4 regions of the Staphylococcus sp. Z5-21 genome follow, and region 3 is predicted to be linked to each of the others. Evidence: riboswitches for the same ligand, from Rfam matches in the RefSeq annotation. Region 3 holds a riboswitch; each other region holds the start of a gene.
The links. A riboswitch is a leader RNA that binds a small molecule or an ion and turns the genes downstream of it on or off. The one in region 3 is predicted to bind S-adenosylmethionine.

Region 1 (5,386 bases), 910 kb from region 3:
TGTCATATATTGTGATACAATATCGTCTGCGAGTGGCGCTCGATGTGCACGCATTATCGAAGCGACTTCATTGTATAAAGAGCGAACGAAGTTAATGCCACCATCACTGTCTCGAATAGGACCAATAGGCGCATGCATTAATGTTGTGATACTGGATAACACAGTAATCATTAAATATTTGTGCCACATGCCTTGCTCGATTGAAGTGCTTAATTTGAATTCTGCCTTTGTTTCAGAAAATGCTTGTGCAATTTTTTGTGCGCGTTCACTTTTACTTCCATCTAGTTCTCCAAAAAAGAGTTTATCAAAAGGGCTTGTTTGTATGATTTCTCCCATACTATCTAATGTTGTTTCTATCACACAATAGCCACCCATAACTTTGTCTCTACCAAAGATAGATTGTAATTGTGGAATATGTGCGACACCGTTTAATAATGGAATGATGGCAGTATGACCATCGACAAATGGCTTCAAATCTGTCATGGCTTGCTCTAAATGATAGGATTTAGAAGAAAGTAAAATAACATCGAAAGGCGCTACGCGATCGTCTTTTGTAATGAGTTGAGGATTGAAATGATAATCTCCCTGCTCACTGTGGATGGCTAATCCATTTCTTTCTAAAAATGACTTGCGTTTGGGTCTTACTAAGAATGTCACGTTCTGTCCGCTTTCGGCTAATCTGCCTCCAAAATAGCCTCCGATACCGCCAGCACCTAATACTAATATACGCATTGAATACAACTCCTTATACGCTATGTGTGTTGATTTGTTAATTGATGTATATATACCACATTTGAGGGGCATATACGCATATGAAAATAATTTTCAAATAATTCAATAGATGTAGTTGGGACAATATATTTTATTTTTAAATATATGTTTGAAATCAATAAAGGTTGTGCAATGTAATAAGTGTTCACTAATTACAAACATGGAGGGGTTCCAATGTCGTTTAAAAATGATCATAAGTATCAGTGGAAAGATATACAAGGGAGAGATTTTCTACTACCGTTTATTTATTTGATAGGTAATTTTTGTTTATCTATAGTCATCTTAACAATCATGATCGGAATCAATGAAACGCAAGGGAAAAATAACGCTAACTTTAATGCTAACTTTTCAGGTACGCCAGGCATATTAATGGAAATGATTGCCTTTATAATTATATTCGCGTTATGGATTTTATTCCATAGACATTCATTTAGACAATCGTGGAAACAGGGGCTACAAAATATTAAGCAACACTGGAAACTCATTGTCATTACATTTATCGTTATTATAGTGTTTAAAGAAATTTATCCATATTTAGTAAATGCATTCGCACCAGAACATTGGAAATTTGAAGAAACACAAAATGACAAAATGGTGGAGGAAATGTTTGCTACGCCTGTATCAACCATATTAGCTTTTTTCTCAATTGTAATTATTGCACCAATGACAGAAGAATTTTTATTTAGACATTTAATTATTGGCGAATTAGGAAAGAAATTAAATTTCTATGTTATGTCTGTTATTTCAATTATTGTGTTTGCATCTTTACATGTAACAGAAGCTAAATCTCCATTAGAAATTGTGATGTATCTTGCCATAGCAGTTGGTATTGTATATGTATATATGAAATCGCAGCGTAGTTTAGCTGTAGCCATTGCGTTACATGCTTTGAATAATTTATTAGCGTATATTTTCATGATTATCATGTAATTTACATAATTCTTAGTGATATACCTGTCTTCTTTGTGAAGGACAGGTATATTTTATCGTGTTAGTGTTTAGAATTTTCTAAAAACTCATTGACTAATCTTGAGCATAATGCTAGGATTAAACCACTAAACATACATATGATTGACTCTTATCAAGAGTGGTGGAGGGATGTGCCCGATGAAACCCAGCAACCGTCGATTTTTCGAAATGGTGCTAAGTCACAAAAAGTTATTTAACTTTTGGAGATGAGAGAAAGTGCAAACTTTCTCTTGATTTATTAAGAGAAAGTTTTTTTATACATATAAGTACGTTGAAACAAATTTTTAAGGAGTGAAAGTATTATGAGAAAATGGTTTATTTTAGGTTCATTGTTTGTGTTAACGATTATACTAGCAGCATGTGGTAAATCGAATGGTGAAAAAGAGGATAAGGAAATTACGATTGCTGCTTCGCCAGCCCCCCATGGCGTCGTACTTGAACATGCAAAAGAAGAAATGAAAAAGAAAGGCTATGATTTAAAAATAAAAACAGTTAATGATTATAAGGTTCCTAATAAATTATTAGATAAAGGAGATGTTGATGCGAATGCATTTCAACATACACCGTATCTTAAAGCAGAAAAGAAAGACCATAATTATAAAATAGAAGAAGCCGGGAAAGTGTTCACGACACCGATGGGCGTTTATAGTAAAAAATATAAAGACATTAAAGATATCCCTAAAGGTTCTACCATTTATGTATCAAACAATCCTGCTGAAGAAGGTCGTTTCTTGTCATTCTTTGTTGATAAAGGCTTAATCAAAATTAAAAAAGGTGTCAGTATTGAAGATGCTAAGTTTGATGACATTGTAGAAAATAAAAAAGATTTGAAATTTAATAACAAGCAAGGTGCGGAATTCTTACCTAAAACTTATAATAGTAAAGAAGGCGCAGCAGTGATAATGAATTCTAATTATGCGATTGATAATGGTCTAACACCACATAAAGATGCAATTGCTATAGAAGGAAAATCATCACCATTTGCGAATATTGTTGCCGTACAAGAAGGACATAAAAACGATAAAAAATTCAAAGAACTTATGAAAGTTTTACAATCTAAAGAGATGAAGAAATTTATAACTGATAAATATGGACAAGATGTTATTCCGTATGAAAAATAAATAATCATGTAATATATAGATTGAAGAGGAAGGTGATTCGATTATGTCTAAGCTAGGTATTATTGGTTTAGGAAAAGTGGGTACGCAAGTACTTACAGATGTACAGCAACTGAATTTGTTTTCAGAGATTATTTTAATTGATGATAGAGCGGACGTGGCAAGTGGTGAAGCACTTGACCATAGTCACTCGCAAGGACTGATAAATACTGCACATATCAAGATTCGTAGCGGTGTCTATCAAGACTTAACGGATGCAGACTTTATCGTCATAGCTGCGAGTGAAGCAACCGATAAAAATAATGGTGACCGTACTTTATTAGCGCAAGGAAATCACGACATCATTAAGGGCATAATGTCCCAAATAGCTGAAGTGACGCAAGAGGCGGTTGTGATTCTGATATCTAATCCTGTAGATTCTATGGTTTACTTTGCAAATCAAATAGATTACCCAGCCCATAAAATTATTGGTACGGGTACGGCTCTAGAGACATCAAGATTTAAAACAATTATAGCCGATCATTATCAAATTGATCCAAATAATGTGGAAGCTTTTGTCATTGGGGAACATGGTCAACATGCAATCCCCGTGTGGAGTAAAGTGCATATTCATGGTATGGAACTATCGGAATTTGAGGCATTAAGTGATCGTCCAGCAATTGATAAGTCACACATCTCGTCCATTATCAACGAAGTGTCGATGGATGTTTTTTATCAAAAAGGGTGGACCAACGCAGCGATATCAAAAGTGACATCATTTTTGATACAGTCCATTGCATTGGATCAGAGAACAATTACACCATTGACTTCCCTGAGTGCAGAATATGGCTTAGAAGATGGTGCATTTAGTTTACCAACATTAATAGATAAAAAGGGTATTGTTCAAAGATTTGCGATAACATTAGACAAAGAAGAAGAACGCCAACTTAAAGAAGCATATGAATATATTAGACAAACGATTCATACAGCACAACAATAGCGATTAAAACTTTCAAACACGCATTCATTAGATATTTTCTTTTGAATGCGTGTTTTTTATATTTAAAATAAATGCTTATCTTGTTTATCAATCCGGTAATGGCTACAATATACTTAAATATAGTGATGAATAGAAGGTTGTAGGAAATTACACTGAGGTTAGGCTTCGGTTTGTGTGAGGTAAGTATTCTGAGACGTGTAAAAAAGGCAGGGCCATAGTGATATGGCCCTGCCTTTTTTATGAGTATGTGTGATGTCACACTTTAGCGTTACATCATAAACGTAGTAATATTGCATAAGAATCACTAAGGAAATTCGTAACATTAATTACCAAGTGAAATTAAGGAATACAAAAAAATCTTTTGCATAAGAATCACTAAGGAAAATCGTAACATTAATTACCAAGTGAAATTAATGAATACAAAAGAAAATCTTTTGCATAAGAATCACTAAGGAAATTTTTAACATTAATTTCCAAGTGATTCTTTAAAACCGTTATCGAGATCAGCAATAATATCATTAATGTTTTCGGTACCTACAGACAATCTAACTAGTTCTGGTACTACGCCGGAAGCTTTTTGATCTTCTGGTGATAATTGTAAATGTGTAGTACTAGCTGGATGAATGATTAATGATTTTGAATCACCTACATTCGCTAAGTGGGAAAATAGATTTAAACCGTCAACAAATTTGGCGATATCGTCTACCGTACCATCTATGCCAAAGGTCAATATAGCACCTTGGCCATCAGGTAAATATTTTTGAGCGAGTTGATGATAAGCGTTATTTTCTAAACCTGGATAGTTGACCCAAGTTACTTTTGGATGTTGTTCTAAATATTGTGCGACACGTAAAGCATTTTCAGAGTGTCGTTCTAAGCGTAAGTGTAGTGTTTCTAAACCTATTAAGAATTCATGGACATTAAAGGGTGATACTGCAGAACCTAAATCACGTAACAACTGTACACGTGCTTTAGTAATATAGGCAGCTTCGCCAACATCTTTAGTATAAGAAATACCATGATAACTTTCATCGGGTTCTACTAAACCTGGGAATTTTCCATTATCCCAATTGAATTTTCCACTATCTACGATTACGCCACCAATGGAAGTGCCATGGCCACCAATGAATTTAGTGGCTGAATGTACTATGATATCTGCTCCAAATTCAAAAGGACGCAATAAGTAAGGTGTTGGGAATGTGTTATCAACAATTAAAGGAATGTTATGATTGTGTGCGATATCGGCTACAGCTTCAATATCTAACACATCAATGCGTGGGTTCCCAATGGTTTCAGCATATACTGCTTTTGTTTTATCTGTTATTGCATTTTTGAAATTATCTGGATGACTAGGATCTACAAAATGGACTTTAATACCTAGTTTTTTAAAGGTGATATTTAAAAGGTTATAGGTACCTCCATATAAATTTGACGAAGCAACAATTTCATCGCCACTTTCTACAATATTTAAAAGTGCTAAATGTATGGCTGCTTGTCCAGAAGATGTAGCTAAAGCACCTACACCACCTTCTAATGCTGCAATCCGTTC
Region 2 (5,386 bases), 980 kb from region 3:
TTTTATCTTTTTTATGCTTTGTTTTCTTTAGCGGTACGGGATCAAAGCCACCTTTATGAAGCGGGTGACATTTTGAAATTCTTTTAATACCTAACCATGTGCCTTTGAAGGGACCATACACTACTATGGCTTCTCTAGTATATTCAGAACAGGTTGGATAAAAACGACAAGTTGCAGGGGTTAATGGTGATATAAAGCGTTGATATATATGGATAAGTCCTAGAAATATAGTTTTCATAATTTTGCCTCCAACAAAAATCTTAGCATAGCTAGTTTAACATAATAAGGGGAAGAGTGATGTATGTGAAGTTTAAAGACAAAGAAAATGACGATGTGTACCTAACATTTAAAAAGAAAGCAGATTATGCCAACGGTAATCATGTACTTATAATCCCTAAATATAAGGGTAGCTTGTTATTCACAAAACATAAAATACGTGGTATTGAATTTCCGGGTGGTAAAAGAGAAAAAGGTGAGGCGAGTGAAACTGCTGCAGCACGAGAAGTCTTTGAAGAAACTGGCGCAACGATTAAATACTGTGAATACATAGCGCAATATAAGGTTGATCGTCAAATTGGAATGTCCTTTACTAAAGATGTCTTTATGGTGGAGATAGAAGCTATCACTGAGCAACCAGATTATTTTGAAACGGATGGACCACTATTGTATAAATCATTATCTGAGATTCCAGAAGATAAAAAAAGTTACTTATTGAAAGATCCAGCAATATTACAATGTTTAGAGAGAGTGATTGAACTTGGATTTTATTCATAAAAAGAGAATGCCGGTTGAATCAAATAGCCATATATTTGATGAAGTAATCTATAGAGTAGATCATTTAAATGTTAAGGGGCTGCTGATGACACCTCATGCAAAAGTGCAGAGAATTGTTTTATATTTACGAGGTGGTAAAGGGCAAGTAGGTAAGGTGAGAACGGGAAGATTGATGCAATTTGCGGATGAACATACATTGGTCTTTGGACCTTATTATAGAGGTAATAATGGTAGCGAAGGCAAAGATGAGTTTTATGGTTCGGATCTGCATGACGTTACAGTTGCGATACGTTTGTTAAATCAAAAGTACCCTGGTATTCCCATTCACATGATTGGTTTTTCTAGAGGTGGACTTCAAGGTTTATTAACATTTCAAGATTTACCGGTGACGAGTTATATTATTTGGGGCGGTGTCTCAGACATAAATCTGATGTATGAAGAACGCGTTGATTTAAGGGGAATGCTTAAACGTATGATTGGAGATCCTAAAAAGAATATAGAAGCTTATAAACAACGTGATGCTATCGCTCAAATTAAAAACACAAGCCCGCCCATATTTATAGTTCATGGGGGTAAGGATAAACAAGTAGGTATTCATAATGCTTACTATTTAGTGGAACAACTTGAAAAGATTGGTGCGACATTTCGTACTTATTACCAAATGTCGGAGGGACACGTACCAAGACCATTTGCGCTCAAAGATACGCTACTGGCAATTAAACAGTGGATGGATGATGTTGAACAGAACAAGCTTAAAAACCAATATGATAGATAAGATGTTATAGATATAAAGTATTTACAAATAAAAAGTAGCCATGTAGTTTTCTATTGTAATAGAAGACTACATGGCTACTTTTCTAATATTTTAAATTATTCAAATCCGCCATTGACGGCTAATTCGTCAACATCTTCTCCAAATTTTTCAAAATTAGATTTAAAACGATTAATTAAATCTTGAGCTTGTGTTCTGTATGCTTCTGGCTTACTCCAAGCATTGATAGGATTGAGCAATGTTTGAGGGACATCTTCTACTTCAACAGGAATATCTAATCCGAACATATCATCTTTCACATATTCTGCATCTCTCAATTTACCTGTAATGGCTTGATTAACCATTTGTCTTGTATAATTTAGGCTAATACGACGTCCAACGCCATACTTTCCGCCAGTCCAACCCGTGTTAACTAAGTAAACATCAACGCCATGTTTATCTATTAAGTTACCTAATAAATCAGCATAAACTTTAGCGTTTAATGGTAAGAATGGGGAACCAAAACAAGTAGAGAATGATGGTTCAGGCTCAGTAACGCCTCGTTCTGTTCCAGCTAATTTAGCAGTGAAACCACTTAAAAAATGATACATCGCTTGGTCTTTGGTTAATTTTGAAATAGGTGGTAATACACCAAATGCATCTGCAGTTAAGAAAATAATTGTATTAGGATGCGCTGCTTTAGATGGTGTCACAATATTATCAATGTGGTGAATAGGGTATGCAGCTCTAGTATTTTCCGTGTATTGCTTGTCGTCAAAATCAACATCGCCTTCTTCATCAACAACAACGTTTTCTAGAATTGTTCCGTATTTAATAGCATCATAAATTTGTGGTTCTTTTTTCTGTGATAGATTAATTGCTTTTGCGTAACAGCCACCTTCGATGTTGAAGATACCGTTATTATTCCATCCATGCTCATCATCACCGATGAGTTTACGTGTAGGGTCAGCAGAAAGTGTTGTCTTTCCAGTACCTGATAAACCAAAGAATAGAGCTACGTCGCCTTTTTCGCCAACATTTGCTGAACAATGCATACTCATAATGTCATCTTTAGGTAGTAAGTAGTTCATTACGGAGAAGATTCCTTTTTTCATTTCACCAGCATATTCAGTTCCACCTATTAGGATTACTTTATGTTTAAATGATGTGATAATGAAGGTTTCTGAATTTGTACCATCTATGGATGGGTCTGCTTTGAAGTGAGGTCCAGAAATAATAGTGAAGTTTGGTTTGATTTCTTGAGCTTCTTCATTTGTACTTGGACGGATGAACATGTTTTGAGCGAACAAATTATGCCAAGCCAATTCATTAACAACAGTGAGTTTTAACTGTGAATCTTCATCGCTACCTGCATAACCGTTAAAAACATAAAGCTCATCTTTCTTATCAAGATAGTTTAATACTTTATCATATAAATTTAGAAATTTTTCTTCTTCGATAGGTTGGTTTATGTTGCCCCAATCGATGTCATCTCTATAAGATGGCTCAGTGACAATAAACTTATCTTTTGGTGAACGACCAGTATATTTACCAGTTTTTGCATTGATGGCGCCTAATTCCGTTAGTTCGCCTTCATTATTTTCTAAAATTTTATTATACAACTGAGTTGTAGATAATTGAAATAATGAAGATTGCTTGTCTAAAATGCTTTCAATTTTGCTTGTATAAGTGTATGTATCTACCGCCATACTTGATCCCTCCACGCTATTTAGTTGATGTAAGCCTTTACAATTACAGAGTATAACATATATAGATTAATAGTCCACACCAATTTCAAAGGAATTTTAAATAAATATTAATAAATGTAAAATTGACATTATATGTTAGATTAGGTACTATATAGATTAACGGATTCTCTTATCCTGAGTGGCGGAGGGACATGGACCCAATGAAGCCCAGCAACCTCTTCTTAATTGAAGAAAGGTGCCAAACCGTTTGCAGACAAATAGCGTCTGAACGATAAGAGCGAATGGACGTATAAAGGGCCTTCTCTCTATTTACTATAGTGTAGAAGGCCTTTTTTAATGAGCTCAACAGAGAGAGAATTTTCGTAATTTAAAACTAAAGGAGCAAATTATGACATATAATAAAAGATTGTTTACTTCAGAATCTGTAACAGAAGGGCATCCGGACAAGATTGCTGACCAAGTATCGGATGCGATTTTAGATGAAATTTTAAAAGATGACCCAAATGCACGTGTGGCTTGTGAAACGACTGTAACCACAGGTATGGCTTTAATTTCAGGAGAAATTTCAACAACAACTTATGTTGATATACCAAAAGTAGTTAGAGAAACAATTAAAGAAATAGGTTACACACGTGCGAAATTCGGTTATGACAGCCAAACGATGGCTGTATTAACAGCAATTGACGAACAATCTTCTGACATCGCACAAGGTGTAGATACAGCTTTAGAATATCGCGACGAAGCTTCTGAAGCGGAAATTGAAGCTACGGGTGCAGGAGATCAAGGCTTGATGTTTGGTTATGCAACTAATGAAACAGATACGTATATGCCGTTACCCATTTTCTTATCACATCAGTTAGCTAAACGCTTATCTGACGTACGTAAAGATGAAATTTTAAAATACTTGCGTCCTGATGGAAAGGTTCAAGTGACAGTTGAATATGATGAACAAGATAAACCAGTTCGAATAGATACTATTGTTTTATCTACGCAACATGCTGAAGATATTGAATTGGATCAAATTAAAGATGATATTAAAACACACGTTATTTATCCAACAGTGCCAGAGTCATTATTAGATGAACAGACGAAATTTTATATTAACCCAACTGGTAGATTTGTAATCGGCGGTCCTCAAGGAGATGCAGGACTAACAGGTCGAAAAATCATCGTGGACACATATGGTGGATATGCACGTCATGGTGGTGGATGCTTCAGTGGTAAGGATCCAACTAAAGTTGACCGCTCAGCTGCATATGCTGCACGTTATGTAGCTAAAAATATTGTTGCAGCTCAATTGGCTGAAAAATGTGAAGTACAATTAGCGTATGCGATTGGTGTTGCTGAACCGGTTTCAATTTCAATAGATACATTTGGTACTGGTAAAGTCAGTGAATATGAATTAGTAGAAGCTGTAAGAAAACATTTTGATTTAAGACCTGCCGGAATTATTAAAATGCTTGATTTAAAACATCCAATTTATAAACAAACAGCTGCATATGGTCATTTTGGACGTACTGATGTGCTATTACCATGGGAAAAATTAGATAAAGTTAACTTATTAAAAGATAGTGTCAAAGCTTAAACTGAGACAAAATGTTTAAATTTTAAACTTTACTATCGAATACGATGTGCATATCTATTATAATTAAGTTACTGAACACATAAAGGAGCGTTTTTGTTATGAATTCATTTGGACCAATAGAGATTGGTTTAATCGTGGCAATTGTCGTAGCAGTCATTTGTTTGATTTTATTTATTGTTGCTTTAAAAAGTAAGAAAAAAGCGCAAGAAAAAGTTGAAGCGCAATATAAATCAAGAGAGCAACAACTGAGCGATGAGCATGAAGAAGAGCTAGAAAAAGAAAGAATTGAAAATAAAAAAACGGTAACAAAACAAAAAGAAGAATATACGGCTGCGGTTAATTCTAAAGATAGAGAAATTGATGCATTAAAATTATTCTCTAAAAATCAAAGTGAATATGTAACTGATATGAGATTAATAGGTATTCGCGAACGACTTGTAAATGAGAAAAGAATTCGTCCAGAAGATATGCATATTATGGCAAATATCTTTTTACCAAGGAATGAGTTTAGTGATGTGCAACGTATCAGTCACTTAGTCCTAACACGTACAGGTTTATATATCATTG
Region 3 (5,386 bases):
AAAGATAGATTAGGAGATATGAGTAAACAATTATCAGAAATAGCATTTCCTAATTTACAGAAAAAACAGCAAAACCATTATGAAGTAGCCACACATTTAGGTGGTATGCTTGCTTTAATTGTCAAAGAAGATCCTAGACAAAAAGAAAACTTGGAAAATCATATGGCTTTTGGTGCATTTGCTCAAAATTTAATGCTCTTATTACACGAAGCAGGTATAGGTACATGTTGGAAATCACCTGCATATATTTTTACACCAGAAATTAGAGAACTCTTTGGGGTTAAAGATGATGAAAAATTAGTGGGGTTGTTATATTTAACAGATTTAGAAGACGAGTTACCTCATAGAGAGCGTCACTTTAATGAAATAATAGAAAAATTTTAATTGCTATAAGTACTGTGATGCATTGCATCATATTAAAAAGGAAGCTGAAACATAACTAAAGATGTTTCAGCTTCCTTTTATTGTTTAAAAATTAAGTGATTATTTAAACGTTTCTTCTAAAAATGATTCAACTTGATCTGGTGATTTCGCATTAGCAGAATGTAGGTGTGCTAATTTTTCACCATTTTTGAATACGAGTAAACTAGGGATGCCCATAACGTCATTTTCTGCTGCAACATCTTCTAATTCATCACGGTTAACAGTGAACCAACCATAATCATTGTATTTTTCTTGAATTGGATCAATCCACATATCCATTGCTTTACAATCAGGGCACCAACCAGCTTCGAATTTTACAATCACTGGATTATCGCTTTGAATTGTTTCTTTAAATGCATCATTTGTGTTAATAGGTTTCATTGATTTTGCTCCTTTTTTTGATATTAGTAATACCATTATAACGGACGATTGTATGTTATAAAAAAAATCAGCTTATTAATTAGAGCGTTTTTGTAACAAATTTGATATATTAGTGATAACTAGTTATAGGAGGTACAGAATCATGATAAAATTTTACCAGTATCCTAATTGTACAACTTGTAAAAAAGCAGCTAAATTTTTACAAGATTACGGTGTGAGTTTTGAACCCATAGATATCGTACAGCATACACCAACTAAAAATGAGTTTAAAGAAATACTAGAAGTAACTGATATCGATATTAATAAATTGTTCAATACGCATGGCGCTAAATATCGTGAATTAGGTTTAAAAGATAAACTTAAAGATTTAACAGATGATGAAAAGTTAGATTTATTATCTGCCAATGGCATGTTGGTTAAAAGACCGCTAGCGATTTCAGGTGACAAAGTAACTGTTGGATTTAAAGAAGACGAATATAAAGCAACTTGGTTGTCATAAAATAATAAAGGCGATTAAATTACGTTGGACTATTATTTTGACAAAATAATGAAAACGCTTTACCGGTGTTTTTCGAAAACATTATAATAATTTAAAGATGCCATTAAATAGTTGATTGTATGCTATTCATATGGCATCATTAATATGTAAAAACATTTAGGAGGGGATTCTCGTGGCAGTACCGAGTGAATTAAAATATTCTAAAGAACATGAGTGGGTAAAAGTTGAAGGTAATACAGTAACAATTGGTATCACTGAATATGCACAAGGTGAACTTGGCGATATCGTATTCGTTGAATTACCAGAAGTTGATGATGAAATTAATGAAGGCGACACGTTTGGTAGTGTTGAGTCCGTAAAAACAGTTTCAGAACTTTATGCGCCAGTATCAGGTAAAGTTTTAGAATCTAATGAAGAACTAGAAGACAGTCCAGAATTCGTAAATGAATCACCTTACGAAAAAGCTTGGATGGTAAAAGTTGAATTAAGTGACGAAAGTCAATTAGATGAATTAATGTCAGCAGAACAATATTCTGAAATGATTGGTGAATAATATTACATAGAACTCCATGATATAACTATCTTGGAGTTTTTATTTTACCTTTTTTTATCTATATTCAAATGAGACTAATCAAAAAATTGTTAAGACTTTGTAAATGCAGACGTTGTCATTTGTTGTAGGTAAGTGTATTTAGCTGACAAAAATGGATTGCCATAATAAGATGAAATTAGAAAACTGTAAAGGATGTTTATGGTCACTCAGTATTGTGAAGAACTAAATAGAGAAATTTACTATCAACATTTAGAGGGTGGATGTCATGGCGATACTAAACCAAGTAATTATTGTAGAAGGAAAGTCAGACAAAAAGCGGGTAAAACAAGTAATCGATCAACCAATCGATATTATTTGTACTAATGGTACGATGGGTGTCGATAAAATTGATGAAATGATTGATACATTATACGATAAACAAGTGTATATACTTGTCGATGCCGATGATGAAGGTGAAAAAATTCGAAAATGGTTTAAACGATATTTAAGTGAAAGTAGACATATAAGAATAGATAAACAATATTGTGAGGTTGCACGTTGTCCTAAACGATATTTATCCAGAGTGCTTGAAAAGCATGGGTTTACGGTAAAGGATGAAGAAAAAGTAGCTAAAGCGAAATTGGATTATATAGCTGAAAGGGTAAGTTTATTAACATGAAGTTAACAAATCAACAACGCGTCAATATAGATGAACATATAAATCAGGAAAAATATCTTATATTTGGATACACACCGACATGTGGTACCTGTAAAGTTTCTGAAAGAATGTTAGACATTGCTAATGAAATATTAAAATTACCAATTACTAAAATCGATTTGAATTTTCATCCAGATTTTAGTCAGGAACATGAAATACAATCTGTACCTGTGTTGATGTTGATGTCAAAAGGTGAAGAGCAAAAAAGAATTTACGCATTTCAATCCGTCCCTAATTTGTTAGAAAATTTAAAATAATTATTGACGAATCATTAGTGCGATGGTAGGATTAAAAATAATTAAATAACGAAACTCTTATCACGAGAGGTGGAGGGATGTGCCCTTTGAAGCCCGGCAACCGTCTGTAACAGAAATGGTGCCAATTCACATAAAGTTCATAGAAACTTTAGAAGATGAGAGAAGCAAACGTTGCTTTCTCTATTCTTCAATGAACATAGGGAAAGCATTTTTTATTTAATTGAAACAAAGCAATACGAGGAGGCAACAGAATGATTGAGTTAAATCAAATAGTCAAAAGGTACAAAACGAAAAAACAGGACGTACTTGCTGTAGATCATGTTGATTTAAGTATTCAATCAGGCTCAATTTTTGGTGTTGTTGGTTTTTCAGGTGCGGGGAAAAGTACATTAATAAGACTTTTAAATCATCTTGAGCAACCAACATCAGGAGACGTTATTATAGATGGTGACACTATAGGTAAGCTATCAAAATCGGACTTAAGAAAAAAACGTCAAAAAGTGAGTATGATTTTTCAACATTTCAATTTATTATGGTCACGTACTGTATTAAACAATATTACATTCCCATTAGAAATCGCAGGGATTTCACGACAAGAAGCCAAGCAACGTGCGCTTGAGTTAGTGGAATTGGTCGGATTGAAAGGGAGAGAAGATGCTTATCCTTCAGAATTATCAGGTGGGCAAAAACAACGTGTGGGTATTGCGAGAGCATTAGCTAACGAACCATCTGTATTATTATGTGATGAAGCGACAAGTGCATTAGATCCACAGACAACAGATGAAATATTAGAACTATTATTGAAAATAAAAGAAGAAAGAAACTTAACCATCGTTATTATTACACATGAAATGCATGTCATTAGACGTATTTGCGATGAAGTTGCAGTAATGGAAAATGGTAAAGTGATAGAACAAGGCAAAGTTTCAAGTGTATTCGAAAATCCACAACACGATGTGACAAAACGCTTTGTGAAGGATGACTTAAATGATGACTTCGACGAATCAATTAGTGAACTCGTGTCACTTAATGAAAATGATTACGTTGTGCGTTTGAATTTTACTGGGAACAACGCAACGGAACCATTAGTGTCATACATAACGAAGACACACAATTTAGATGTCAATATTTTGGAAGCTAATATTAAACATACAAAAGACGGTTCTATCGGATTTTTAATCATACAATTTGCCGTTGCAAATTCAGAAAAATTTGAAAAATTCAAGAATGATTTAGAGGCACAACATGTATCTGTGGAGGTGGTTAGACATGGGTAATTCATTAAGCGATATCCTCCGAGAAATGTTTACAATGCCAAACGTAAGCTGGGAAGAAGTTTGGGTTGCAACATATGAAACCATCTATATGACGGTAATAGCAACAATATTTGCATTTGTTTTAGGAATTATTTTAGGTGTCTTGCTCTTTTTATCAGCTAAAAGTAAGTCGCCAGTCGCTAGAGTATTTTATAGCATTGTTTCATTCATTGTGAATTTATTCAGAGCGATTCCGTTTATCATTTTAATCTTATTGTTAATTCCATTTACAAGTTTAGTATTAGGCACAATCAGTGGTCCTACAGGTGCATTGCCAGCATTAATCATCAGTGCAGCACCATTCTATGCAAGATTAGTGGAAATCGCATTTAAAGAAATTGATAAAGGTGTAATCGAAGCGGCTTGGTCAATGGGAGCGAGTACTTGGACTGTAGTGAGAAAAGTACTTTTACCAGAAGCAATGCCAGCATTAGTATCTGGCATCACAGTGACAGCCATCGCATTAGTTGGTTCTACAGCAGTTGCAGGTGTCATCGGTGCAGGTGGTTTAGGTAACTTAGCTTATTTAACAGGATTCACACGTAATCAAAATGATGTCATATTTGTTTCAACTATTTTAATACTTATTATTGTGTTCATTATTCAATTTATTGGTGATTGGGCAACAAATAAAATTGATAAAAGATAAATTCATAAAGGGGAGATTTTTATATGAAAAAGTTATTAAGTTTAGCTTCGGTCGTTGTGCTTGCACTTGTTCTAGCAGCATGTGGTAATGGTGGTGGCGGTAAAGATAAGACGATTACTGTCGGTGCTTCACCAGCGCCACACGCTGAAATTCTTGAAAAAGCAAAACCGTTATTAAAAGATAAAGGTTATGATTTAAAGATTAAAACAATCAATGATTATACAACACCTAATAAATTATTAGATAAAGGAGAAATTGACGCAAATTTCTTCCAACATACACCTTACTTAAACACTGAGAAAAAAGATAAAGGCTATAAGATTGAATCTGCAGGTAATGTTCATTTAGAACCTATGGCCGTATATTCTAAAAAATATAAAAGTTTAAAAGATTTACCTAAAGGTGCTACTGTCTATGTTTCAAATAATCCTGCTGAAGAAGGTCGTTTCTTAAAATTCTTCCAAGACGCTGGACTTATTAAAATTAAAAAAGGTGTTAAAATTGAAGATGCTAAATTTGATGATATTGTAGAAAATAAAAAAGATATCAAATTTAACAACAAACAATCAGCAGAATATTTACCAAAAATTTATCAAAATGAAGATGCGGAT
Region 4 (5,386 bases), 640 kb from region 3:
AATTCCAGAAGTGTTAGTTCCATTTATGGGTGGTAAAACAGTCATCCGTCCGACTAAATAAAAAACTGAAAGTAATGCTAAAAACGCGTAGCGACAATAGGTCCTATGCGTTTTTTGTGCACTATCGAAAGGGTAGGGGAGGTGTAAAAAGTATAAAATAGCAAATATGATTAGGCGGAATTCAGCTATATTTTAGAGGTATGTCTTAATTATTTCTAAAAATTCAGAGAAATATAAACAACGTGTGTTTAAGCTTTTTAAGACAATCGTTAGTCTAACCTCACACAAACGGATGTCTAAAGATATTGCGCATTTAGAATGAGTTGTATTAGAATTGATATATTATTTTTGAAGTGCCATGAGAGGGTGGGTGTGTATGGAAAATGAAGCGCATGTAACATTTAAACAAGGTGTCAAAGCGTGTATTCCTACCTTGTTAGGATACGCAGGCGTGGGTTTATCTTTTGGAATTGTTGCAGTTGCTTCAGGATTTAGCTTGTTGGAAATTATTTTACTGTGTTTGCTTGTATACGCAGGCGCAGCACAATTTATAATTTGCGCGCTTGTTATTGCAGGTACACCTATATCCGCAATTGTATTAACTGCGTTCATCGTCAATTCTAGGATGTTCTTATTAAGTATGACACTCGCGCCAAGCTATAAGGATTATAGTTTACTAAATAGAATTGGGTTGGCAACACTGGTAACAGATGAAACATTTGGGGTTGCAGTGACACCACATCTAAAAGGCGAAAAAATTAATGATCGATGGCTACACGGTTTGAATATAACAGCTTATGTTTTTTGGACGATTGCATGTATTATTGGTGCTTTATTTGGTAAGTACATCCATGACCCAGACGCATTAGGCTTAGACTTTGCAATAACGGCTATGTTTATTTTTCTTGCCGTCTCCCAATTTGAATCAATCAGGCGCTCAAAAGTTAAGATTTACTTAGTTCTGATTATTTGTGTCATTGTGATGATGTTGGGATTAAGTTTATTTATGCCATTATATTTAGCAATTATTTTAGCTTCTACAATAACGGCAGCACTTGGGGTGGTGATGGAACGATGACGACAACGATACATATGTTAACGATTATTATTTTATGCGGAATTGTGACGTGGTTGACTCGAATTATACCGTTTGTGATGATTTCTAAAGTTCATTTATCTGAACGTGTAGTCAAATGGCTCTCCTTTATCCCAATTACATTGTTTACAGCGTTGATTATTGATGGTGTCTTGGTCCAACAAGATGGTGTAATTGGATACACAATCAATATGGCATTTTTGATAACGATGATACCTACGATTGTAATTGCCATCGTTTCAAGGAGTTTAACGATAACGATTCTAAGTGGGATTATTATTATGGCATTGTTGAGATGGTTTTTTTAAAGAATATCATTGATGAAACACAGGATATCCGTTAGAATTAGAATAATTAGAAAATTATGATATTTCCGATTTTTAGTCTGTCATACTTTCGTTTTATACAATTAAAATCAAATCTTATTTCGAGAAGCTGAGGGACTTGGCCTAGTGATGCTTCAGCAACCGGCTGTGTAGTACGGTGCTAAAACCAACGATACACTCGAATGATAAGTAATTATAACTTCTTACTTATTTTATATGAGTGAGAAGTTTTTTATTAAGTAGGAGGGAAATCATGACGAATTATACGGTAGATACTTTAGAATTAGGGCCTTTTACAACGGAATCTGGAGAACTCATATCTAATTTGAAACTACGCTATGAACATGTGGGGTTGAAAGGACAACCTTTAGTTGTTGTCTGTCACGCTTTGACAGGTAACCATTTAACATATGGGACAAATGATCAACCAGGATGGTGGAGAGGTATCATTGATGGGGGCTATATGCCTATCAATGATTATCAGTTTTTAACTTTTAATGTAATTGGTAGTCCGTATGGTTCAAGTTCGGCATTAACAGATGCTGATTTCCCTCAAACGCTCACGTTAAGAGACATTGTACGTGCAATTGAAATAGGCATAGAAACGTTAGGATTTGAACACATTAATATTCTCATTGGTGGTTCTTTAGGAGGCATGCAAGCGATTGAATTATTATATAATCGCAAATTTAATGTCGATAAAGCCGTTATACTTGCTGCAACGGATAAAACATCATCCTACAGTCGAGCGTTTAACGAGATAGCGAGGCAAGCCATTCATTTAGATCCTAAAAATGGTATGAGTATCGCTAGACAATTGGGTTTCTTAACTTATCGATCATCTAAAAGTTATGATAAACGCTTTTCACCAGATCAAGTTGTCGCCTATCAAAAACATCAAGGTGATAAGTTTATGAATCATTTTGATTATGCATGTTATTTAACACTGCTGGATGTCTTGGATAGTCATGATGTCGATAGAGGACGTGATGATGTGGATGAAGTATTCCGTAATTTAGATACGAAGGTTATGACAATGGGCTTTACCGATGACTTACTTTATCCTGATGACCTTGTTCGAGCAGTCGGCGAGCGCTTTAAATTTCATAAACACTTTTTCGTTCCTGACAATGTAGGACATGATGGATTTTTACTTAACTTCAATGATTGGGCGCCGAATCTATATCACTTTTTAAAAGTCTATAAAATCAAACGTAAATGAACTAACTAAATAGATTTAATTTTTGGGATGTGCCGGTTGTCTTCTTACTACTAAATAGAGGTGAGAAACAAGTTGGTTACATCCTATTTTTGTGTGAAATATAAATAAGTTGTTGTTAGTGAAGAAGCGATTGATATATAACAATGATTTCTAAGGATTATAGTGAAGGTGTATTTTCTGAATAGAACTTCTATATAAAATGGGTTGCCAATAATTGTATAAAAGTTTTAAAGAGGTTAAAATAAAGGGTATAGTCAAAAATAGTATGGGAGTGGCGAATTTGTTTTCTAAAATATATCCTAAAGCAACTGTGCTTAGTATTCTAACGCTAATCGTAGTCGCTTTGGCTTTGCATATATTACCACCGCTTGGTCTTGTATTGAGCGCGTTTGCGACAATTCCGGGCATTATCTTATGGCATAAATCAATTGAATCATTCGGATTGACAGCTGTCGTAACGGTTGTATTAACAACTTTACTGGGTAATATATTTGTATTAAGTATCATGGTCCTCGTGCTCATTACGAGTTTCGTTGTTGGCCAATTATTAAAAGAAAGAACATCTAAAGAACGTATACTATATATAACGACTACATATATTAGTATGATTTCATTAATTGCATTTATGGGACTGCAAACGTTTGATAAGATACCAAGCGCGACAGTTTTAATGAACCCAATAAAAGATCAAATGCATCAGGTTATTTCAGGTGCTTCAGTTGGTAACGAGTATAAACAAATGCTCGAAGAGGGATTCCGTCAATTGGCAGTTCAGTTACCAAGTATGGTAATCATTGCAGTTTTTCTACTTATTTTAATCAATTTAATTATTACTTTTCCAATTTTACGTAAATTCAAAATCGCTACACCAATATTTAAACCATTATATGCTTGGCAGATGAGCCGTTCATTATTATGGATATATATTATTGTCTTGATTTGTGTTATGTTTGCAAGCCAAGCTGGTACTTTCCAAAGTATCGTTTTAAACTTTGAAATTGTGTTATCATTATGTATGTATATTCAGGGGTTAAGTGTTATTCACTTTTTCGGCAAAGCAAAATCAATGCCACTCGTACTTACTGTGTTACTAATGGTTATAGGGACAATTTTAATGCCATTAACACATATTGTAAGTCTCCTGGGTGTAATCGATTTATGTTTTAACTTAAAAAGTATCATTAAAAAATGATTTGAGGTGGAAGAATGAACCGTCAATCCACTAAAAAAGCGTTGATTTTACCATTTGTAATTATGACGCTCACCGCAATTGCGCTGGTTGTAGTTTGGTTTGTTTTTAACCAACTCGTAGCAGGTATAGCGACGATTGTATTAGTGATTATTATTATAGGGACAGCATTTATGGTAAGACAAGCTTTACAAAAATTAGACAGCTATGTGGACAATTTAAGTGGTCATATCTCTGAAGGTAGTAATATCGCAATTAAAAATCTACCTATCGGAATGATTATCTTAGATGAAAATGAAAACATAGAGTGGATGAATAGATTTATGTCGGAACGTTTAAATCGTAATGTAATTTCCGACCCAGTCAACGAAGTATATCCTAATATCTTAAAACAATTAGAAAAAACACAAGAAATAGAAATTAATGAAAATGAATACCACTATCGTGTGCGTTATTCAGAAAAAGAACACGTGCTTTATTTCTTCGACATTACAAAAGAAGTCTATACAAATGAATTATATGAATCATCTAAACCAATTATAGCGACATTATTCTTGGATAATTATGATGAAATTACCCAAAATATGAATGATACGCAAAAATCAGAAATCAACTCAATGGTTACGCGCGTCATCAGTAGATGGGCAACAGAACATAATATTTACTTTAAACGCTATAGTTCGGATCAATTCGTGGCATATTTAAACCAAAATATTTTAAACGAAATTGAAGCAACTAACTTTAGTATTTTAAGCCAATTACGTGAAAAGAGCGTAGGTTATCGCGCGCAATTAACATTAAGTATTGGTGTGGGTGAAGGTTCTGAAAATCTAATTGATCTTGGAGAACTTTCTCAATCTGGCCTAGATTTAGCACTCGGTCGTGGTGGCGACCAAGTTGCAATTAAACACGTGAACGGTAATGTACGTTTCTATGGTGGTAAGACTGACCCAATGGAAAAACGTACACGTGTAAGAGCGCGTGTTATCTCACATGCACTTAAAGATATCTTAATGGAAGGCGACAAAGTGATTATCATGGGGCACAAGAGTCCTGATTTAGACGCAATTGGTGCAGCAATTGGTGTATCTCGTTTTGCGATGATGAATAATCTAGATGCCTATATTGTTTTAAATGAATCTGATATCGATCCGACGTTACGACGTGTTATGGATGCGGTAAATGAAAAACCAGAACTTAAAGATCGTTTCATCACTTCAGATGAAGCATGGGACATTATGACTTCCAAGACAACGCTTGTCGTTGTAGATACGCACAAACCAGAAATGGTCATCGATGAAAATATTTTGAATAAAGCCAATCGTAAAGTAGTCATTGACCATCATAGACGTGGTGAAAGTTTCATTTCGAGTCCATTACTTGTATATATGGAACCTTATGCAAGTTCAACAGCAGAACTCGTTACAGAATTACTCGAGTATCAACCAACAGAACAACGTCTGACACGTTTAGAATCAACGGTCATGTTTGCCGGCATCATTGTAGATACACGTAACTTCACATTGCGTACTGGCTCTAGAACATTTGATGCG

Region 1: another riboswitch for S-adenosylmethionine. It lies ahead of M1D64_RS01260 (MetQ/NlpA family ABC transporter substrate-binding protein); the one in region 3 lies ahead of M1D64_RS09915 (methionine ABC transporter ATP-binding protein).
Region 2: another riboswitch for S-adenosylmethionine. It lies ahead of metK (methionine adenosyltransferase); the one in region 3 lies ahead of M1D64_RS09915 (methionine ABC transporter ATP-binding protein).
Region 4: another riboswitch for S-adenosylmethionine. It lies ahead of metX (homoserine O-acetyltransferase MetX); the one in region 3 lies ahead of M1D64_RS09915 (methionine ABC transporter ATP-binding protein).

What each region holds. Positions count from the first base shown of each region.
Region 1 covers NZ_CP096462.1:279,514-284,899, forward strand. Annotated here, with positions in the region: gene panE (2-dehydropantoate 2-reductase) at 1-732, opposite strand, end outside; gene M1D64_RS01255 (CPBP family intramembrane glutamic endopeptidase) at 946-1,701, shown strand; SAM riboswitch class I at 1,847-1,953, shown strand; gene M1D64_RS01260 (MetQ/NlpA family ABC transporter substrate-binding protein) at 2,043-2,861, shown strand; gene M1D64_RS01265 (L-lactate dehydrogenase) at 2,905-3,837, shown strand; gene M1D64_RS01270 (homocysteine synthase) at 4,304-5,386, opposite strand, start outside.
Region 2 covers NZ_CP096462.1:1,019,450-1,024,835, forward strand. Annotated here, with positions in the region: gene yidD (membrane protein insertion efficiency factor YidD) at 1-238, opposite strand, end outside; gene ytkD (RNA deprotection pyrophosphohydrolase) at 298-774, shown strand; gene M1D64_RS05125 (alpha/beta hydrolase family protein) at 758-1,549, shown strand; gene pckA (phosphoenolpyruvate carboxykinase (ATP)) at 1,645-3,234, opposite strand; SAM riboswitch class I at 3,401-3,512, shown strand; gene metK (methionine adenosyltransferase) at 3,623-4,819, shown strand; gene M1D64_RS05140 (nuclease-related domain-containing protein) at 4,918-5,386, shown strand, end outside.
Region 3 covers NZ_CP096462.1:1,997,026-2,002,411, reverse strand. Annotated here, with positions in the region: gene M1D64_RS09945 (nitroreductase family protein) at 1-384, shown strand, start outside; gene M1D64_RS09940 (thioredoxin family protein) at 484-804, opposite strand; gene M1D64_RS09935 (arsenate reductase family protein) at 947-1,303, shown strand; gene gcvH (glycine cleavage system protein GcvH) at 1,476-1,856, shown strand; gene M1D64_RS09925 (toprim domain-containing protein) at 2,122-2,514, shown strand; gene M1D64_RS09920 (thioredoxin family protein) at 2,511-2,810, shown strand; SAM riboswitch class I at 2,865-2,972, shown strand; gene M1D64_RS09915 (methionine ABC transporter ATP-binding protein) at 3,062-4,087, shown strand; gene M1D64_RS09910 (methionine ABC transporter permease) at 4,080-4,775, shown strand; gene M1D64_RS09905 (MetQ/NlpA family ABC transporter substrate-binding protein) at 4,799-5,386, shown strand, end outside.
Region 4 covers NZ_CP096462.1:14,175-19,560, forward strand. Annotated here, with positions in the region: gene serS (serine--tRNA ligase) at 1-61, shown strand, start outside; gene M1D64_RS00050 (AzlC family ABC transporter permease) at 377-1,078, shown strand; gene M1D64_RS00055 (AzlD domain-containing protein) at 1,075-1,404, shown strand; SAM riboswitch class I at 1,516-1,614, shown strand; gene metX (homoserine O-acetyltransferase MetX) at 1,676-2,644, shown strand; gene M1D64_RS00065 (DUF2232 domain-containing protein) at 2,910-3,836, shown strand; gene M1D64_RS00070 (DHH family phosphoesterase) at 3,851-5,386, shown strand, end outside.